Regions from separate parts of the Streptomyces sp. NPDC056361 genome, predicted to be linked through region 3. Evidence: riboswitches for the same ligand, from Rfam matches in the RefSeq annotation. Region 3 holds a riboswitch; each other region holds the start of a gene.

Region 1 (4,774 bases), on a different contig from region 3:
GGCACGTCGGCGTACTCCGGTTCGCAGGCGACCTCCAGGACGGCGGTGGCCATGGCGAAGACGCCGGGGTCGCCGCCGGAGACGACCGCGACCTTGCGGCCGCGCCGGGCCAGGTCGAGGGCGAACTCGGCGCGCTCGGACTCGACCTTGTTGTCGGATCCGTGGCGGATCTGGCCGGGGCGGAGCACCGGCACCCGGTCGAGGTAGGTGGTGTAGCCGACGAGGACGTCGGCGTTGACGAGCGCGCCGCGCGACTCGGGGGTCAGCCAGGGCGCGCCGGCCGGGCCGGTGCCGACGACGACGACCTCGCCGCGGTCCCGCACGTGGGGCTGCTGGTCGATGCGGGAGGGCAGGACGGCGACGGAGAAGTAGGGGACGGTGGACGGGTCCACGTCCGCCAGGTGCCCGGTCCGCTCGCCGGCCATGAACGCCCGCTCCACGTACCGGGCGTCGTCGAGGCGCCCGGCCCGCTCCAGGGCCCGCTTCACGGTGGGGAAGGTGCGGCCGAGCTTCATCACGACCGCCGAGTCGGTGCCGGCGAGCCGGGCCGCCAGCTCGTCCTCGGGCAGCGTGCCCGGGATGATCGTGAGGACTTCCTCCGCCTCGCACAGCGGCTCGCCGAGGCGGGCGGCGGCGGCGCTGACGGAGGTGACGCCGGGGATGACGGTGGTGTCGTAGCGGTCGGCGAGCCGCTTGTGCATGTGCTGGTACGAGCCGTAGAACAGCGGGTCGCCCTCGGCGAGGACGGCGACGGTGCGGCCGGCGTCGAGGTGGGCGGCGAGGCGGGCCGCGGCCTCCTCGTAGAAGTCGTCCAGGGCGCCCCGGTAGCCGCCGGGGTGGTCCGTGGTCTCCACGGTGAGCGGGTACATCAGCCGCTCCTCGACGTGGTCGTCGCGGAGGTGCTCGGCGGCGATGGAGCGGGCGATGGAGCGGCCGTGGCGGGCCGAGTGGTAGGCGACGACGTCGGCGGCGGCGATGGCCTTGACCGCGGCGACCGTCATCAGGTTCGGGTCGCCGGGCCCGAGGCCGACGCCGTACAGCTTGCCCTTCACGGGTGCGTCCTCGGTGCCGCTCATGCCTGGATCTCCGCTTCGTGGGCGATGGCGTTGATCGCGGCGGCGGTCATGGCGCTGCCGCCGCGCCGGCCGCGTACGACGAGGTAGTCGAGGCCGAGCTCGTGGGCCCGGTCGGCGAGCGCGTCCTTGGATTCGGCGGCGCCGATGAAGCCGACCGGTATGCCGAGGACGGCGGCGGGCCTGCCGGCGCCCTTGGCGACCATCTCCAGGAGGTGGAAGAGGGCGGTGGGGGCGTTGCCGATGGCGACGACGGAGCCTTCGAGGCGGTCCCGCCAGAGTTCGAGGGCGGCGGCGGAGCGGGTGGTGCCGAGTTCGGCGGCGAGGGCGGGCACGGCCGGGTCGGACAGCGCGCAGACCACCTCGTTGTCGGCGGGCAGCCGCTTGCGGGTGACGCCGCTGGCGACCATCTGCGCGTCGCAGAGGATCGGGGCGCCGGCGCGGAGGGCCGCGCGGCCCCGGGAGACGACCTGCGGCGAGTAGGCGATATCGCGTACGAGGTCGGTCATGCCGCAGGCGTGGATCATCCGGACCGCCACCTGGGCGACGTCGGCGGGCAGGCCCGCCAGATCCGCCTCGGCGCGGATCGTGGCAAAGGACTGGCGGTAGATCTCCGCCCCGTCCTTCTCGTAGTCGAACATCGTGTCGCTCTCGCTCATCTCGTCGTCGTGCGGGCCGTGGTGACAGCTTCGGTCAGGGCGGTACGGGGGGTGGGGGCGCCGTCCACCAGGTAGGCGCCGTCGGCGGTGGCGACGACGTCGATCCAGGTGCCGTGCGGGTGACCGCAGCGGCGCTCGCACCCGGAGTAGTGGGCCGGGAGGCCGGCGGCCGCGGCGGGACCGGGCCGCTCGGCGGCCGCGTCGGCGCGGACGTCCGCGAGGGACTTGGCGCAGCCGGGCCGGCCCGTGCAGGCGGTGACGCCCGCCCCGGGGGCGTGGGGGCGGGTGATCAGCCCGTGCGCGGCGAGGTCGGCGAGCCGGTCGGCCGCCGCCCCGACCACGACGGCACCGCGCCACGGCGTCAGCCGCACCTCGTCGGCGGGCAGCAGCGCGCGCAGCTGGGCGGCGGTGAGGCGGCCGAGGGGCGCGAGGACGTACAGGGCGCCGGTGCCGAGCGGCCCGGGGGCGGGCGGCGCGCCGAGGACGAGGAGCGACCGCGCCGGCGGTACGGGCTCGGCCGCGATCCCGGCCCGGTCGAGGGCGCCCGGCAGGTCGGGGACGGCGCCCGCCGGCAGTTCCTTCACCCGCCAGGCGCCGGTCCCGGCCTCCCGGGCGGCGTCGAGGAAGGCTCCGGCGGCGGCGAGGGCGGCCCGGGGCGCGTCGGTTCCGGCGATCCGGAAGGCCCGTCCACCGACGTACATGACGACTGTCCCCGGCTCCGCTGCGACCAAGGTCACATCGCCGCCGAGTCCCGCCACGTCGCCGCGCCCGTCGTCGAGGACGAAGAGGAAGCGGCCCGAGAGCGCCGCCGTCCAGGGCTCCGCGCAGAGCAGGGAGTCGAGCTCGCGGGCCCACAACTGGACGTCGGGGCGGCCGAGTCCGTCGAGTCCGCCGATCGGCGAGGCGACGATGTTGCGGACGCGTTCGTGGGTGGGGGAGGGGAGCAGGCCCGCGTCGGCGAGCAGGTCCGCGAGGGCCGCGCCGCAGTCGTCCGCGAGGCCGCGGAGTTCCGCGTTGCCGCGCGAGGTGATGCTGATCCGTCCGTCGCCGAGGGTCTCCGCGGCGTGCGCCAGAACCTCGACCTGGCGTGCCGTCAGGCGGCCTGCGGGCAGGCGGAGTCGGGCCAGGCGGCCGTCGTCGGCCGCGTGCAGGCGCAACGCCCCTGGGCAGGCGTCTCCGCGGTCCCGAATGCGAGGTTCGCCCGGTTCGGGAGCCGGGGGTGGGGTGGGCGGCATGGCGGCGAGCATACCCACGGGCCACCGGCCGACCACCGGGTGTGATCCGGCCGACTCCCCGGCACGCCCCGCCCCGCCGACGGCACGATCTACTATGCACACGGCATGGGGTCCCAGGACCCCGGGGAGGAAGCCCGGTGAGAATCCGGCGCGGTCCCGCCACTGTGAGCCCGTACCAGCGATGGCACGGGTGAGTCAGGAACTCCCTTCCCCAAGCTCTCGGCTTCGCTCGAGCAGGGGAGGCCCCAAACCACACGACCACCCGGGGCGCGGACAACCCCGAGGAAGGCCTGAGCTCGCCATGCTTCTGCTGCTGTCGCACTCCGACACCGACCTGCTCAGCGCCCGTGCGGCGAACGCCGGCTCCGCCGGCGGCCCGGTCGAGTACCGCTTCGCCAACCCCGCCCGCCTCCCCCTCGCCGACCTGCCCGGCCTCCTCGACGACGCCGAGCTCGTCGTCGTCCGCCTCCTCGGCGGCCTCCGCTCCTGGCAGGAGGGCCTCGACGCCATCCGCGCGACCGGAAAGCCGGTCGTCGTCCTCAGCGGCGAACAGGCCCCCGACGCCCAGCTGATGGAGGCCTCCACGGTCCCCGTCGGCGTCGCCACCGAGGCCCACGCCTACCTCGCGCACGGCGGCCCGGAGAACCTGGAGCAGCTGGCCCGCTTCCTCTCCGACACCGTCCTGCTCACCGGCCACGGCTTCGAGGCCCCGGCCGCCGCCCCCACCTGGGGCCCGCTGGAGCGCACCCCGAAGCCCACCGACGGCCCGACCGTCGCCGTGCTCTACTACCGCGCCCACCACATGAGCGGGAACACCGGCTTCGTCGGCACCCTCTGCGACGCCATCGAGGACGCCGGAGCCCGGGCGCTGCCCCTGTACGTGGCCTCCCTGCGCGCCCCCGAGGCGGAGCTGATCTCCGTCCTGAGCGGAGCCGACGCCATCGTCACCACCGTCCTCGCCGCCGGCGGCACCAAGCCGGCCGAGGCGCAGGCCGGCGGCGACGAGGAGGCCTGGGACGCGGGCGCGCTCGCCGCGCTCGACGTGCCGATCCTCCAGGCGCTGTGCCTGACCGGCTCGCGGTCCGCGTGGGAGGAGAACGACGAGGGCCTCTCGCCGCTGGACGCCGCCAGCCAGGTCGCCGTGCCCGAGTTCGACGGCCGGCTCATCACCGTCCCCTTCTCCTTCAAGGAGATCGACGAGGACGGCCTGCCCGCGTACGTCGCCGACGCCGAGCGCGCGGCCCGCGTCGCGGGGATCGCCGTCCGGCACGCCCGGCTCCGCCACATCCCGAACGCCGAGAAGAAGCTGGCGCTCGTCCTCTCCGCGTACCCGACCAAGCACTCCCGCATCGGCAACGCGGTCGGCCTCGACACCCCCGCCTCCGCCGTCGCGCTGCTCCGCCGCCTCATCGCGGAGGGCTACGACTTCGGGCCGGAGGAGGACCTCCCCGGCCTGGTCTCCGGCGACGGCGACGAGCTGATCTACGCCCTCATCGAGGCCGGCGGCCACGACCAGGACTGGCTCACCGAGGAGCAGCTCGCCCGCAACCCGGTCCGCATCCCGGCCGCCGACTACAAGCGCTGGTACGCGACGCTGCCCGCCGAGCTCCGCGAGCAGGTCGAGGAGCACTGGGGCCCGGCGCCCGGCGAGATGTTCCTCGACCGGTCCCGCAACCCGGAGGGCGACATCGTCCTCGCCGCCCTGCGGCGCGGGAACCTGCTGATCCTCATCCAGCCGCCGCGCGGCTTCGGCGAGAACCCGATCGCGATCTACCACGACCCCGACCTCCCGCCGTCCCACCACTAC
Region 2 (4,774 bases), on a different contig from region 3:
CACGTCCGACTTCGTCCGGGGCCGCTTCGGCTCCAAGGGCCTGTCGCTGGCGGTCGCGGTCACCGGCATCCTCGCCACCATGCCGTACATCGCGCTCCAGCTCGTCGGCATCCAGGCCGTCCTGGACGTGATGGGCGTCGGCGGCGGCGAGAACACCCACTGGTTCGTCAAGGACCTGCCGCTGCTGCTCGCGTTCGGCGTCCTCGCGGCGTACACGTACTCCTCCGGCCTGCGCGCCCCGGCGCTCATCGCCTTCGTCAAGGACACCCTGATCTACATCGTGATCGCGGTGGCCATCATCTACATCCCGATCAAGCTGGGCGGCTTCGACGAGATCTTCGCCAAGGCCGGCGAGGCCTACGCGCAGACCAACCCGGCGACCGGCAAGCCGCGCGGCGCGCTCGTCCCCGGCGAGGCCGGCCAGTGGACGTACGCGACGCTCGCGCTCGGCTCGGCGCTCGCGCTCTTCATGTACCCGCACTCCATCACGGCGACGCTGTCGTCCCGGAGCCGCGAGGTCATCCGCCGCAACACCACGATCCTGCCGCTGTACTCCCTGATGCTGGGCCTGCTCGCGCTGCTCGGCTTCATGGCCATCGCCGCCGGGATCAAGGTCAAGAACGGCCAGCTCGCCATCCCGCAGCTCTTCGAGACCATGTTCCCGGACTGGTTCGCGGGCGTGGCCTTCGCCGCGATCGGCATCGGCGCGCTCGTCCCGGCCGCGATCATGTCGATCGCCGCGGCCAACCTGTTCACCAGGAACATCTACAAGGACTTCATCAAACCGGACGCGACCCCGGCGCAGGAGACCAAGGTCTCCAAGCTGGTCTCGCTCCTGGTGAAGGTCGGCGCGCTGGTCTTCGTCCTCACCATGGACAAGACGGTCGCGATCAACTTCCAGCTGCTCGGCGGCATCTGGATCCTGCAGACCTTCCCGGCCCTCGTCGGCGGTCTGTTCACCCGCTGGTTCCACCGCTGGGCGCTGCTCGCCGGCTGGGCCGTCGGCATGGTCTACGGCACGTTCGCCGCGTACGGCGTCGCCAGCCCGACCCAGAAGCACTTCGGCGGCTCGTCCGCCGAGATCCCCGGCATCGGCGAGATCGGCTACATCGGTCTCACCGCCTTCGTCCTCAACCTCGTCGTCACGGTCGTCCTGACCTTCGTCCTCAAGGCCGTCAAGGCCCCCGAGGGCGTCGACGAGACCTCGCCCGAGGACTACACGGCGGACGCCGGCGACGCCACGGCCGGCTCGTCGGACCGCGCGAAGGTCGGCGCCTCGGTGCACTGACCCGCGGAAGCGCACAGTGAGGGGCCCGGGAAATCCCGGGCCCCTTTCGCGCGCGGTGGAGGCAGACTTCCCTCATGGACATCGTGATCAGGGCGGTACGGCCCGAGGAATACGAGGAGCTCGGCGAGCTCACCGGACTGACCTATCTGAACGACGGGCTGCTGCTCCACGGCGAGGACGACTTCTATCTGGCCGTGCTCCGCGACACGGCCCGGCGGGCCCGCGAGAGCGAGGTGCTCGTCGCCGCCGACCCGGAGGGCGGCATCATCGGCGGGGTGACCTTCGCCGCCGGCGGCACCACCTGGGCGGACATCGCGGTCGCCGGCGAGGCCGAGTTCCGGATGCTGGTGGTCGCGCCCGCGGCCCGCGGCAGGGGCGTCGGAGAGGCGCTCGTACGCGCCTGCGCGGACCGGGCGCGGGCCCTCCCCGGGTGCGCGCGGCTGGTGCTCTCCACGGACGCGAAGATGGCCGCGGCGCACCGGATCTACGAGCGGCTCGGCTTCGTCCGCACCCCCGATCGGGACTGGGAGCCGATCCCCGGCCACGCGCTGCGGACGTACGCGCTGGAGCTGTAGCCCCACGACCGACACAACATGTGGGGGGTGCCGTCAGCGGCGCCCCCCACATGTATGCTCATCCTCGCTGTCGACGCAGGGGAATCCGGCGCGAATCCGGAACTGTCCCGCAACGGTGTGCTTCGTGCGGTTTCGTACGGAGTGAGTCCGAAGACCTGCCGCCAGCGCGCCCGGTCCTTCCGTTCCGGGTGCCACTGACTTCCGGGCCTCGCGGAGTGGGCCGGTGGACACGGCGCGTCCGGCGTGACGGACGCCCTCCTGCCCGCCTTCCCCCGTCGCGGCCCCGAGCCGAGCGAGGGAGAGCCCCCACGTGACCATCGCGCCCGCCGATCCGGCTTCGGCCGAGGCTTCCGCGGTCGAGAGCGACGGCCCCGGGACCGTGCTGCTGCGGACCCTGACCGACCTCACCGCCGATCTCCCCGACACCGACCCCGGCAAGATCGCCGCCGCCGCCCTGCGCGGCCGCAGCGCCGCGTCGGACGAGGCGGAACTGCGCGAGCTGGCCACCGAGGCGGCCGCGGGCCTGATCGCCGAGGACCCGGCGTACTCCCGGCTCGCCGCCCGGCTCCTGACGATCACCATCGCCGACGAGGCGGCCGACCAGGGCGCGGTCTCCTTCTCCGCCTCCGTCTCCGTCGGTCACCGCGAGGGCCTGATCGCCGACCGCACCGCCGCCTTCGTCGCGCTGCACGCGGACCGGCTCGACACCCTGATCGACCGGGACGCCGACGACCGCTTCGGCTACTTCGGCCTGCGCACCCTCTACTCGCGCTACCTGCTGCGCCACCCGATCACCCGCAAGGTGATCGAGACCCCGCAGCACTTCATGCTGCGCGTCGCCTGCGGCCTGGCCGAGGACGACAGCGTCCGCGCGCTCGACGAGGTCGCCGCGCTGTACGGGCTGATGAGCCGCCTGGACTACCTGCCGTCCTCCCCCACGCTCTTCAACTCCGGTACCCGCCACCCGCAGATGTCCTCCTGCTACCTCCTGGACTCCCCGCAGGACGAGCTGGACTCCATCTACGGCCGCTACCACCAGGTCGCGCGCCTGTCGAAGCACGCCGGCGGCATCGGGCTCTCCTACTCCCGCATCCGCGCCCGCGGTTCGCTGATCCGCGGCACCAACGGCCACTCCAACGGCATCGTTCCGTTCCTGAAGACCCTCGACGCCTCCGTCGCCGCGGTGAACCAGGGCGGCCGCCGCAAGGGCGCCGCCGCCGTCTACCTGGAGACCTGGCACGCGGACATCGAGGAGTTCCTGGAGCTCCGCGACAACACGGGCGAGGACCAGCGCCGTACGCACAACCTGAACCTGGCGCACTGGATCCCGGACGAGTTCATGCGCCGCGTCAACGCGGACGCCGACTGGTCCCTCTTCTCGCCGTCGGACGTGCCCGAGCTCGTCGACCTGTACGGCGACGAGTTCGACGCCGCCTACCGCGCCGCCGAGGCGAAGGGCCTGGCCCGCAAGACGATGCCGGCCCGCGACCTGTACGGCCGGATGATGCGGACCCTGGCCCAGACCGGCAACGGCTGGATGACCTTCAAGGACGCGTCCAACCGGACCGCGAACCAGACCGCCGAGCCCGGCACCGTCGTCCACTCCTCGAACCTCTGCACCGAGATCATCGAGGTCACGAACGACGGCGAGACCGCCGTCTGCAACCTCGGTTCGGTGAACCTGGGCGCGTTCGTCACCGGCGGCGACATCGACTGGGAGCGCCTCGACGAGACCGTCCGCACGGCCGTCACCTTCCTCGACCGGGTCGTCGACATCAACTTCTACCCGACCGAGCAGGCCGGGCGTTCCAACGCCCGCTGGCGGCCGGTCGGCCTGGGCGCGATGGGCCTCCAGGACGTCTTCTTCCAGCTGCGGCTGCCGTTCGACTCCGCCGAGGCGCGCGCGCTGTCCACCCGTATCGCCGAGCGGATCATGCTCGCCGCGTACGAGGCCTCCGCCGACCTCGCCGAGCGCAGCGGCCCGCTCCCGGCCTGGGAGCAGACCCGCACCGCCCGCGGCGTGCTGCACCCGGACCACTACGACGTGGAGCTCAACTGGCCGGAGCGCTGGGCCGCGCTGCGCGAGCGGATCGCCGCCGTCGGCATGCGCAACAGCCTGCTCCTGGCCATCGCGCCGACCGCGACGATCGCCTCGATCGCCGGCGTGTACGAGTGCATCGAGCCGCAGGTCTCGAACCTCTTCAAGCGCGAGACGCTGTCGGGCGAGTTCCTCCAGGTCAACTCGTACCTCGTCGACGAGCTGAAGAAGCTCGGCGTGTGGGACGCGCAGACCCGGGACGCGCTCCGCGACGCCAGCGGTTCGGTCGCCGGCTTCGGCTGGATCCCGGCCGAGGTCCGCGAGCTGTACCGCACGGCCTGGGAGATCCCGCAGCGCGGCCTGATCGACATGGCGGCGGCCCGCACGCCGTTCCTGGACCAGTCGCAGTCGCTGAACCTGTTCATGGAGACGCCGACGATCGGCAAGCTGTCGTCGATGTACGCGTACGCCTGGAAGCAGGGGCTGAAGACGACGTACTACCTGCGCTCCCGCCCGGCGACCCGGATCGCCCGCGCCGCCCAGGCGTCGACGACGGCCACCGCCCCCATCCCCGTCCAGCAGGCGGTCTCCGACGCGGACGCCCTCGCCTGCTCCCTGGAAAACCCCGAGTCCTGCGAGGCCTGCCAGTAATGAGCTCCACCGAACAGAAGAACCTCCTCGACCCGGGCTTCGAGCTGACCCTCCGTCCGATGCGCTACCCGGACTTCTACGAGCGGTACCGGGACGCGATCAAGAACACCTGGACGGTGGAGGAGGTCGACCTGCACTCCGACGTCGCCGACCTCGCCAAGCTGACCCCGGCCGAGCAGCACATGATCGGCCGTCTGGTCGCGTTCTTCGCGACGGGCGACT
Region 3 (4,774 bases):
TCGGCTTCTCCGACGCCGGCGACACCGCCTCCGTCACCCACCTGTGGGACCTCGGCGGCTTCTTCGCCGGCGAGGACGGCATCGGCTCGACCCTGATGACCCTCCAGATGGTCATGTTCGCGTTCCTCGCCGTCGAGCTCGTCGGCGTCACCGCGGGCGAGTCCAAGGACCCGAAGACGGTCCTGCCGAAGGCGATCAACACCGTGCCGTGGCGCATCGCCGTCTTCTACGTCGGCGCGCTGATCATGATCCTGTCGGTCGTCCCGTGGACCGCGTTCAAGCCGGGCGTCAGCCCGTTCGTCGAGGCCTTCGAGCGGATGGGCCTCAGCGTCGGAGCCGCCATCGTCAACTTCGTCGTCCTCACGGCGGCCCTGTCGTCCTGCAACTCGGGCATGTACTCCACCGGCCGCATGCTGCGCGACCTCGCGCTCAACGGCCAGGGCCCGAAGGTCTTCACCAAGCTGACCAAGTCCGGCACCCCGCTCGTCGGCACCACGGTCTCCGCCGCACTGATGATGTTCGGCGTCTGGATCAACTACCAGTGGCCCGGCGAGGCGTTCAACTACGTCGTCTCCTTCGCCACCATCTCCGGCATGTGGGCCTGGATCGTCATCCTGATCTGCCAGATCCGCTACCGGATCAAGGCCGACCGGGGCGAGCTCCCGCAGTCGTCGTTCAAGGCGCCGGGCGGCATCTGGTTCAGCGCCTTCTCGCTCGCCTTCATCACCATGGTCGTCGTGACCATGGGCATGGACAAGGACAACCGGGTCGCGCTGTACGGCGCGCCCGTCTGGGGCCTCGTCCTCGCCGTCTCCTACCTGGTCCTCAAGGCCCGCAACCCCGAGGGCGCCGCCTTCGCCAAGCGCTCCTGACCGGCCTCCGTCCAGCATCCGGGCCGCCCCGTACCACTCCTCGGTACGGGGCGGCCCGTCTGCTTATCCTGTCGGCATGCTGACCATCACCCGGGCCCTGTACGACCAGATCGTGGAACACTCCCGCGCGGACCACCCCGACGAGGCCTGCGGCGTGGTCGCCGGCCCGGCCGGCAGCGGCCGCCCCGAGCGGTTCATCCCGATGCTGAACGCCGCCCGCTCGCCCACCTTCTACGAGTTCGACTCCGCGGACCTCCTCAAGCTCTACCGCGAGATGGACGACCGGGACGAGGAGCCCGTCATCGTCTACCACTCGCACACCGCCACCGAGGCCTACCCGTCCCGCACGGACATCACGTACGCCAACGAGCCGCAGGCCCACTACGTCCTCGTGTCCACCGCCGACACCGACGACGCCGGCCCCTTCCAGTTCCGCTCCTTCAACATCGTCGACGGCGTCGTGACCGAGGAGGACGTCGAGATCGTCGAGGCCTACGCGTAGGACGCGTCCGCCGCCGTCGTGCGGAACCGCGCCAGATAGGCGGAGGGCGTCACCCCGAAATGCCGGGCGAACGCCCTCCGCAGCGTCTCGTCGCTCCCCAGACCGCTCCGCGCCGCCGCCCCCGTCACGCTCGCCCCGCCCTCCAGGAGCATCCGGGCCGCCTCCACCCGCACCCGCTCCACGTACCCCGCCGGCGTCGCCCCGATCTGCTCCCGGAACAACCGGGTCAGATGCCGGGCGCTCACCCCCGCCCGCCGCGCGAGCACCGGAGCGCTGTGGTCCGCCGCCGGATCGGCCACCACCGCGTCCAGCAGCGGCCGGACCACCGGATGCGCCGTCGGAGGAGTCCGCGAGGCCGCCGAGAACTGCGACTGCCCGCCCGGCCGCTGCAGGAAGACCACCAGGTCCCTGGCCACCGCACGGGCCACCGCCGGCCCCCGGTCCTCCTCCACGAGCGCCAGGCACAGGTCGATCCCGGCCGTCACCCCCGCCGAACTCCACACCTCCCCGTCCCGCACGTGGATCGCGTCCGCATCCACCACCGCCTCCGGGAACCGGCGGGCCAGCTCCGCCGCGTGCTCCCAGTGCGTCGTCGCCCGCCGCCCGGCCAGCAGCCCCGCCGCACCCAGCGCGAACGCCCCCGTGCACACCGACGCCACCCGCCCCGAGCGCGCCGCGAGCCCCGCCACGGCCGGCGCCGCCGCCACGCACAGCTCCACGTCCACCGCCCCCGGCACGACCAGCGTGTCCGCGCCCGCCACCGCCGCCACCGCCAGATCGGCCCCGATCCGCAGCCCGCACGACGTCCGCACGTCCCGACCGTCGGGCGTGCACACCAGGACCTCGTACCCGGACCCCGCCGGGTCTCCGGACCCCGCCGTGGAGAACACCTCCAGGGGAGCCGAGACGTCCAGGAGCCGGACACCGTCGAAAGCCGCCACCACCACCGTGTGCACCGTCACGTGTCCGATTCTGTGGGATGCCTGTCCGCAGGGACATGGCAGGGGTACGGGCCCGGCGACGAGGCTGGTCCCCATGAACGCACTCGCGCTGATCCCCGACAGCAGGCTCGCCACCGCCGCCACCGAACTCGTCCGCGACACCACGAGCGACCTGATCTACGACCACTCCCGCCGCGTCTACCTCTTCGGCGCCCTCCAGGGCCGCGCCCGCGGCCTCGCCTTCGACGCCGAACTGCTCTACGTCGGCGCGATGTTCCACGACCTCGGCCTCGGGGAGAAGCACCGGGGGAGCGGACGCCGCTTCGAGGTCGACGGCGCCGAGGAGGCCGCCGCGTTCCTCCGCGCCCAAGGCGCCGACGAGGACGCCGTGCGCCGGGTCTGGACCGCGATCGCCCTGCACACGACCCCCGGCGTGCCCGAGTTCATGGAGCCCGAGGTCGCGCTCGTCACCGCCGGCGTCGAGTACGACGTCCTCGGCATCGGCTACGACGACCCCGCCGCCGTCGACCCCGGCGACCGGGCCGCGATCGTCGCCGCCCACCCCCGCCCCGACTTCAAGCGCCGCATCCTGGAGGCCTTCGCCGACGGCATCGCCCCCAAGCCGGACACCACCTTCGGCAACGTCAAGGCCGACGTCCTGCGCCACCACGTGCCCGGCTTCGTCCCCGGCGACTTCGTGACCACCATCCGCGACTCGCCCTGGCCCGAGTGAGACACTGGCCGGGACCAAAGGGCGGCAGGACCCAGGAAGCCGGTGCGAATCCGGCACGGTCCCGCCACTGTGACCGCCTCCCCAGGGGGGGCGGAAGCCAGGAACTGACCTGCCGCCTTCTCACCACCGATCGGGGACGTGGAAATCCCCGGAGGAGGCCCGTTCCGCCGTGCCCTGGCGTCGCCCGCTGCTGTCCGCAGTCGTCCTGATCCCGCTGCTCGCCGCCTGCTCGGCCGCCCCCGAGGCCGCCGCGCCGCCCGCGAAACCCGCCGCGGGATTCCCGTACACCGTCACCAACTGCGGTGTGCAGCACACCTACCAGGCCCCGCCCCGGCGCGCGGTCACCATGAACCAGCACGTCACCGAGATCATGCTCGCGCTCGGCCTGGAGAAGTCGCTCGTCGGCACCGCCTACCTCGACGACGCGATCCTCCCCGCGTACGAGAAGGCGTACGGCACCGTGCCCGTCCTCGCGAAGGAGTACCCCTCCAAGGAGGCCCTCCTCGCCGCGAACCCCGACTTCGTGTACGGCGGCTACTCCTCCGCCTTCTCCGCCGAGGACGGCCGGAGCCGCGACGACCTGGCGCGCTCCGGCATCGCGACCCGCCTCAACACCGAGTACTGCCCCACCGGTTCGCCCTCCGTCGAGGACCTCTACCGCGAAGTCCGCGAGACCGGCCGGACGTTCGGCGTCGCCGACCGCGCCGAGACGTGGATCCGGCAGGCCCGCGCCACCGTCGCCGCCACGGAGAAGCGGCTCGACGGCACCCGGCCCGTCTCCGTCTTCGTCTACGACAGCGGCGACAAGACCGCCTTCACCGCCGGCGGCAAGGGCATCGGCAACGAGCTCATCACCCGCGCCGGCGGCCGGAACGTCTTCGCCGACCTCGACAAGGCCTTCGGCGACGCCACCTGGGAACAGGTCGTCGACCGCCGCCCGGACGTCATCGTGATCTACGACTACGGCTCCACCACCGTCGAACAGAAGAAGAAGCGGCTCCTCGACGACCCCGCACTCAAGGACGTCCCCGCCATCAGGAACCACCGGTTCGCCGTGCTGCCCCTCTCCGACACCGTCCTCGGCGTCCGCGTCCCCGGCGCCGTCGACAAGCTGGCCGCCCAGCTCCACCCCGCCCGGTGAGCACCGCACTCCGCCCGGCCCGGACCCCCGCCCGCACGGCGGCCCCGGGCACGGGCCCCGCACGGTACGCCCTCGTCGTCGCCGGACTCGTCCTCGCACTGGCCGCCGCCGCGCTCGCCTCCCTCGCGCTCGGCTCCGTCCGCATCCCGCCCGGCCAGGTCCTCGACGCCCTGACCGGACGGGCGGGCCCCTCGCCGTACCGGACGATCGTGCTCGACGTACGGCTGCCCCGCGTCCTCCTCGGCATCGTCGTCGGCGCCGGACTCGCCGTCGTCGGCGCCGTCCTCCAGGCCCTCGTCCGCAACCGGCTCGCCGACCCCTTCCTCCTCGGGATCTCCTCCGGAGCCTCCGCCGGCGCCGTCCTCGTCCTGGTCCTCGGCATCGGGGGAGGGGTCACCACCACCCTCGCCCTCCCCGCCGGAGCCTTCGCCGGCGCCCTCCTCGCACTCGTCCTCGTCTACGGGCTCGCGCGCCGCGGCGGCACCATGACCGGCGCCCGGCTCGTCCTCGCCGGGGTCGCCGTCTCCTACGTCCTGTCCGCCCTCGCCACCCTGCTCCTCGTCGTCGCCGGGCGCCCCGAGCAGT
Region 4 (4,774 bases), on a different contig from region 3:
GAGCTGGAGTTGGGCGTCGGCATCCACGGTGAGCCGGGCCGGGAGCGCCGGGCCATGATGACGTCGCGGGAGATCGCCGACTTCGCCGTGGACGCCGTCGTCGAGGACCTGGGTCCCACCGGTCCGGTGCTCGTGCTGGTCAACGGCATGGGCGGGACGCCGCTTCTGGAGCTGTACGGCTTCAACGCGGAGGTGCAGCGGGTGCTCGCCGAGCGGGGCGTGCCGGTGGCGCGGACGCTGGTCGGGAACTACGTGACCTCGCTCGACATGGCGGGCTGCTCGGTGTCGCTGTGCGAGGTGGACGACGAACTGCTGCGGCTGTGGGACGCGCCCGTGCAGACGCCCGCCCTGCGCTGGGGCCGGTGAGCCGGGCCGTGGGGACACCGGCGGACACGGGAACGGGCGAGGGAGAGGCAGTGGGCGAGGTAGTGGGAGTGGGAGAGGGCATGACGGAGACGTTCGGTGCGGAGTTCCTGGTGCGCTGGCTGGCCGCGGTCGCCGAGGCCGTGGAGCGCGAGGCGGACCGGCTGACCGAGCTTGACTCGGCGATCGGCGACGCCGACCACGGCGCCAACCTCAAGCGGGGATTCGCCGCCGTGGCCGAGACGCTGGCCAAGGAACCGCCGACGACACCCGGCGCCGTGCTCACCACCGCCGGACGGCAGCTGATCTCCACGGTCGGCGGCGCGTCGGGGCCCCTCTACGGAACGCTGCTGCGCCGCACCGGCAAGACCCTCGGCGAGGACGAGCGGTTCGACCGGACGCAGCTCGCCGAGGCGCTGGGTGCGGGCGTCGCCGCCGTGTCCCAGCTCGGCGGGGCTCAGGTGGGCGACAAGACGATGCTGGACGCACTGGTGCCGGCCGTGGAAGGCCTGCGGACCTCGTTCGGCGCGGCCTCCGCGGCCGCCGAGGAAGGTGCCCTCGGGACCGTACCCCTGCGGGCGCGCAAGGGCCGGGCGAGCTATCTCGGCGAACGGTCGGTCGGGCACCAGGATCCGGGGGCGACGTCGTCGGCGCTGCTGTTCTCGACGCTGGCCGCGACCGCGCGCACCGAGGGGGCGTCGTGAGCACGGCGACCGGCGGTTTCGACGGTTCGACGCCCGGCGCTTCGGCATCCACCGGCTCGGCACCCGGCGCGTCCGCGTCCGGCGGCTCGGCGTCCGGTGCCTCCGCGTCCGACGCCTCGACGTCCACCGGCTCGACGCCCGGCGCCTCCGCGTCCGTCGGCATCGTGCTCGTGTCGCACAGTGCGGCGGTCGCGGTGGCCGTGGCGGAGCTGGCGCGGGGGCTTGCGGGGGGCGGGGGGCTCGCGCCGGTGGCGGCGGCGGGGGGAACGCCGGACGGGGGGTTGGGGACGAGTTCGGAGTTGATCGCCGAGGCGGCGAAGGCGGTGGACCGGGGGGCGGGGGTGGCGCTCCTGGTCGATCTGGGGAGTGCGGTGCTCACGGTGAAGGCGCTGCTCGCCGAGGGGGACGAACTGCCCGCGGGTGCGCGGTTGGTGGACGCTCCGTTCGTCGAGGGCGCGGTCGCGGCGCTGGTGACGGCGAGCGCGGGTGGGGACCTCGACGCGGTGGTGGCGGCGGCCTCGGAGGCGTACGCGTACCGCAAGGAGTGAGCCCGCGCGGCGAGTGCGCGGAGTGACGGAGGGGGCGCGGCGGGTGGCGGCCGTGTTGTGATGCAGCAGGTCAACCCACTAATGTCGCAGGGCCTTGGTGTACGGGAAACCGGTGAAGTACCGGTGCGGCCCTCGCCACTGTGATCGGGAGGTCCGGCTCCACCCCCGCGGGGAACACCCTCGGGGAAGCCACTGGACCGCGGCGGGAGACCGTCGCGGTGTGGGAAGGCGGAGTCGGACGGCATGACCGTCAGCCAGGAGACCGGCCAGGGTGCGTTGTCCATCCACGAGGTGCTGGAGAGGGTCTCCCGACCATGCATATAGCCGAGGGGTATCTGCCCCCCGCTCACGCCGCCGCCTGGGGCGTCGCGGCCGCCCCGTTCGTCGTCCACGGGGTCCGCGCGCTGACCCGCGAGGTGCGGTCCAACCCCGAGTCCACGCTGCTGCTCGGCGCCTCCGGCGCCTTCACGTTCGTCCTGTCCGCGCTCAAACTGCCCTCGGTGACGGGGAGTTGTTCCCATCCGACCGGTACGGGTCTGGGGGCGATCCTGTTCCGGCCGCCGATCATGGCGGTCCTCGGCACGATCACCCTGCTGTTCCAGGCGCTGCTGCTCGCCCACGGCGGCCTGACCACGCTCGGCGCCAACGCCTTCTCGATGGCGGTCGTCGGGCCGTGGGCGGGGTACGGGACGTACCGGCTGCTGCGCCGGTTCGGTACGCCGCTGATGGTCGCCGTGTTCTTCGGCGCGTTCGTCGCCGACCTGTCCACGTACTGCGTCACGAGCGTGCAGCTGGCGCTCGCGTTCCCGGACGCCGGTACGGGAGTGCCGGGCGCGCTGGCCAAGTTCGGCGGGATCTTCGCGGTGACGCAGATTCCGCTGGCGGTGAGCGAGGGCCTGCTCACGGTGCTCGTGATGCGGCTGCTCAGCCAGTCGAGCAAGGGCGAGCTGACCCGGCTGGGTGTCCTCCCCCGGCCGCGGACCGCGCTCGACAAGGAGGCGGCCGCGCGATGAGCGTCAAGATCAGCCGTAACGCGAGGATCAACGGACTGCTGCTGCTCGTCGTCGTCGCGCTCGCGGTGCTGCCGCTCGCGCTGGGTCTCGGCGACCACAAGGAGCAGCCGTTCAGCGGGTCCGACGGGGAGGCCGAGACGGCCATCACCGAACTCGATCCCGACTACAAGCCCTGGTTCAGCCCCCTGTACGAGCCGCCGTCCGGCGAGATCGAGTCGGCGCTCTTCGCGCTCCAGGCGGCCCTGGGCGCCGGTGTCCTGGCGTACTACTTCGGCCTGCGGCGCGGCCGCCGGCAGGGGGAGGCGCGGGCCGCGGCGGCCATGGCCGAGGCGGAAGGAGCGGTGGCGCACGGAGCCGCAGCGGACGGAGCGGCAGCGGACGGAGCGGCAGCGGACGGAGCGGCGGCGGACGGAGCGGCGGCGGACGAGGGCGGCACGGGGGCCGCTGCCCGGCCCGTCGACGGGCGGGACGCGTAGTCGCCGATGCTGCCCATCGACGCGGCGGCGCACAGCAGTCGCTGGCGCTCCCGCCATCCTGCCGAGAAGGCGCTGCTCGGTTTCGGTCTGACGCTGTGCGCGGTGGCTCTGCCGCCGTGGCCGGGCGCGGTGCTGGTGGCCGCGGTGACGCTCGGGGTGCTCCTCGGGCCGGCCGGCGTGCCGGGCCGTCAGCTGTGGCGGGCGTTTCGCGTTCCGCTCGGGTTCTGCGTCACGGGCGCGGTCCCCCTGCTGTTCGAGGTGGGCGGGGCGCGGGGCATCGTGGCACTGGCGCCCGGGGGCCCGGCGCACGCGGGCGGGCTGCTGCTGCGGACCGCGTCGGCCTCGCTCGGGGTGCTGCTGTTCGCGTTCACGACGCCGGTGTCCGACGTGCTTCCCCGGCTGGTCCGGGCAGGGGTGCCGGCGCCGGTGGTGGACGTGGCGCTCGTGATGTACCGGATCATCTTCCTGCTGCTCGACTCGCTGTCCAGGATCCGGCAGGCCCAGGCGGCCCGGCTGGGGCACACCACCCGGGCCGCGACCTGGCGTTCGCTCGCGGGGCTCGGCGCCACCACGTTCGTCCGGGCCTTCGACCGGGCGCAGCGCCTGCAGTCGGGGCTCGCCGGGCGGGGCTACGACGGGACGCTGCGGGTGCTCGTGCCCGCGTGCGGGATCTCCCGCCGGTTCCTCGCGGCGACGGCCGTGCTGCTCGGGGGGCTCGTCGCCCTCACCTTCGTACTGGAAAGGCTCCTTCCGTGACGTCTCAGAACACGACGACGCCTCAGAACGCGACGACGCCCCGGGGCGCGGAGCCCGTCGTGGAGCTGGTGGGTGCGGGGTTCGCCTACGAGGACGGGCCGGCCGTCCTGTCGGGGGTGGACTTCGCGGTGGCGCAGGGGCGGGCCGTCGCGCTCCTCGGCCGCAACGGCAGCGGCAAGACGACGCTGCTGCGGCTGCTGAGCGGCGGGCTGCGGTGCGGGAGCGGGTCACTGCTCCTGGACGGTGCGGAGGTGGCGTACGACCGCCGGGGGCTGACCCGGCTGCGGACCACCGTGCAGCTCGTGGTGCAGGACCCGGACGACCAGCTGTTCGCGGCCTCGGTCGGCCAGGACGTGTCGTTCGGGCCGATGAACCTGGGGCTGCCCGAGGAGGAGGTGCGGCTCCGGGTGCGCGAGGCGCTGGAGGCGCTGGACATCGTGGCGCTCGCGGACCGGCCGACGCACCTGCTGTCGTACGGGCAGCGCAAGCGGGCCGCCATCGCCGGCGCCGTGGCGATGCGGCCCCGGGTCCTGATCATGGACGAGCCGACGGCCGGCCTCGATCCGCACGGGCAGGAGATGCTCCTCGACGCCCTCGGGCGGCTCCGCGCGTCGGGCACGACCGTGGTGATGGCGACGCACGACGTCGACCTGGCGTTGCGCTGGGCCGACGAGGCGGCGGTCCTCGCTCCCTCCGGTCTCCGCACGGGGCCGGTCGCCGAGCTCCTCGCCGACGACGCCCTGCTCGCGGACGCCAGGCTCCGCCGGCCCTGGGGGACCGCCGTGGCCCGCCTCCTGCGCGCGCGGGGCCTGCTCGCCCCGGACGCCCCGGAGCCCCGGACGCCGGAGGACCTGGACGCCTGGGTCGGGGCACACGCGGTGGGCGGCTCGCCTTCCTGAGCGGCGGCACCAGTG

What was found. A riboswitch is a leader RNA that binds a small molecule or an ion and turns the genes downstream of it on or off. The one in region 3 is predicted to bind cobalamin.
Region 1: linked by a shared signal. The riboswitch ahead of cobN (cobaltochelatase subunit CobN) and the one ahead of ACFCY7_RS00740 (ABC transporter substrate-binding protein) in region 3 are both predicted to bind cobalamin.
Region 2: linked by a shared signal. The riboswitch ahead of ACFCY7_RS22185 (ribonucleoside-diphosphate reductase subunit alpha) and the one ahead of ACFCY7_RS00740 (ABC transporter substrate-binding protein) in region 3 are both predicted to bind cobalamin.
Region 4: linked by a shared signal. The riboswitch ahead of ACFCY7_RS30015 (energy-coupling factor ABC transporter permease) and the one ahead of ACFCY7_RS00740 (ABC transporter substrate-binding protein) in region 3 are both predicted to bind cobalamin.

The regions. Positions count from the first base shown of each region.
Region 1 is NZ_JBHJQI010000033.1:29,902-34,675, reverse strand. It holds gene ACFCY7_RS13615 (precorrin-2 C(20)-methyltransferase) at 1-1,076, opposite strand, end outside; gene ACFCY7_RS13610 (precorrin-8X methylmutase) at 1,073-1,714, opposite strand; gene ACFCY7_RS13605 (cobalamin biosynthesis protein CobG) at 1,729-2,979, opposite strand; cobalamin riboswitch at 3,058-3,191, shown strand; gene cobN (cobaltochelatase subunit CobN) at 3,269-4,774, shown strand, end outside.
Region 2 is NZ_JBHJQI010000067.1:24,305-29,078, forward strand. It holds gene mctP (monocarboxylate uptake permease MctP) at 1-1,288, shown strand, start outside; gene ACFCY7_RS22180 (GNAT family N-acetyltransferase) at 1,363-1,863, shown strand; cobalamin riboswitch at 1,881-2,041, shown strand; gene ACFCY7_RS22185 (ribonucleoside-diphosphate reductase subunit alpha) at 2,174-4,552, shown strand; gene ACFCY7_RS22190 (ribonucleotide-diphosphate reductase subunit beta) at 4,552-4,774, shown strand, end outside.
Region 3 is NZ_JBHJQI010000001.1:162,858-167,631, reverse strand. It holds gene ACFCY7_RS00760 (amino acid permease) at 1-872, shown strand, start outside; gene ACFCY7_RS00755 (Mov34/MPN/PAD-1 family protein) at 949-1,374, shown strand; gene ACFCY7_RS00750 (GlxA family transcriptional regulator) at 1,365-2,336, opposite strand; gene ACFCY7_RS00745 (HD domain-containing protein) at 2,410-3,048, shown strand; cobalamin riboswitch at 3,041-3,176, shown strand; gene ACFCY7_RS00740 (ABC transporter substrate-binding protein) at 3,218-4,189, shown strand; gene ACFCY7_RS00735 (FecCD family ABC transporter permease) at 4,186-4,774, shown strand, end outside.
Region 4 is NZ_JBHJQI010000119.1:5,084-9,857, forward strand. It holds gene dhaK (dihydroxyacetone kinase subunit DhaK) at 1-366, shown strand, start outside; gene dhaL (dihydroxyacetone kinase subunit DhaL) at 447-1,067, shown strand; gene ACFCY7_RS30010 (PTS-dependent dihydroxyacetone kinase phosphotransferase subunit DhaM) at 1,229-1,615, shown strand; cobalamin riboswitch at 1,694-1,901, shown strand; gene ACFCY7_RS30015 (energy-coupling factor ABC transporter permease) at 1,930-2,628, shown strand; gene ACFCY7_RS30020 (energy-coupling factor ABC transporter substrate-binding protein) at 2,637-3,104, shown strand; gene cbiQ (cobalt ECF transporter T component CbiQ) at 3,111-3,860, shown strand; gene ACFCY7_RS30030 (ATP-binding cassette domain-containing protein) at 3,857-4,759, shown strand.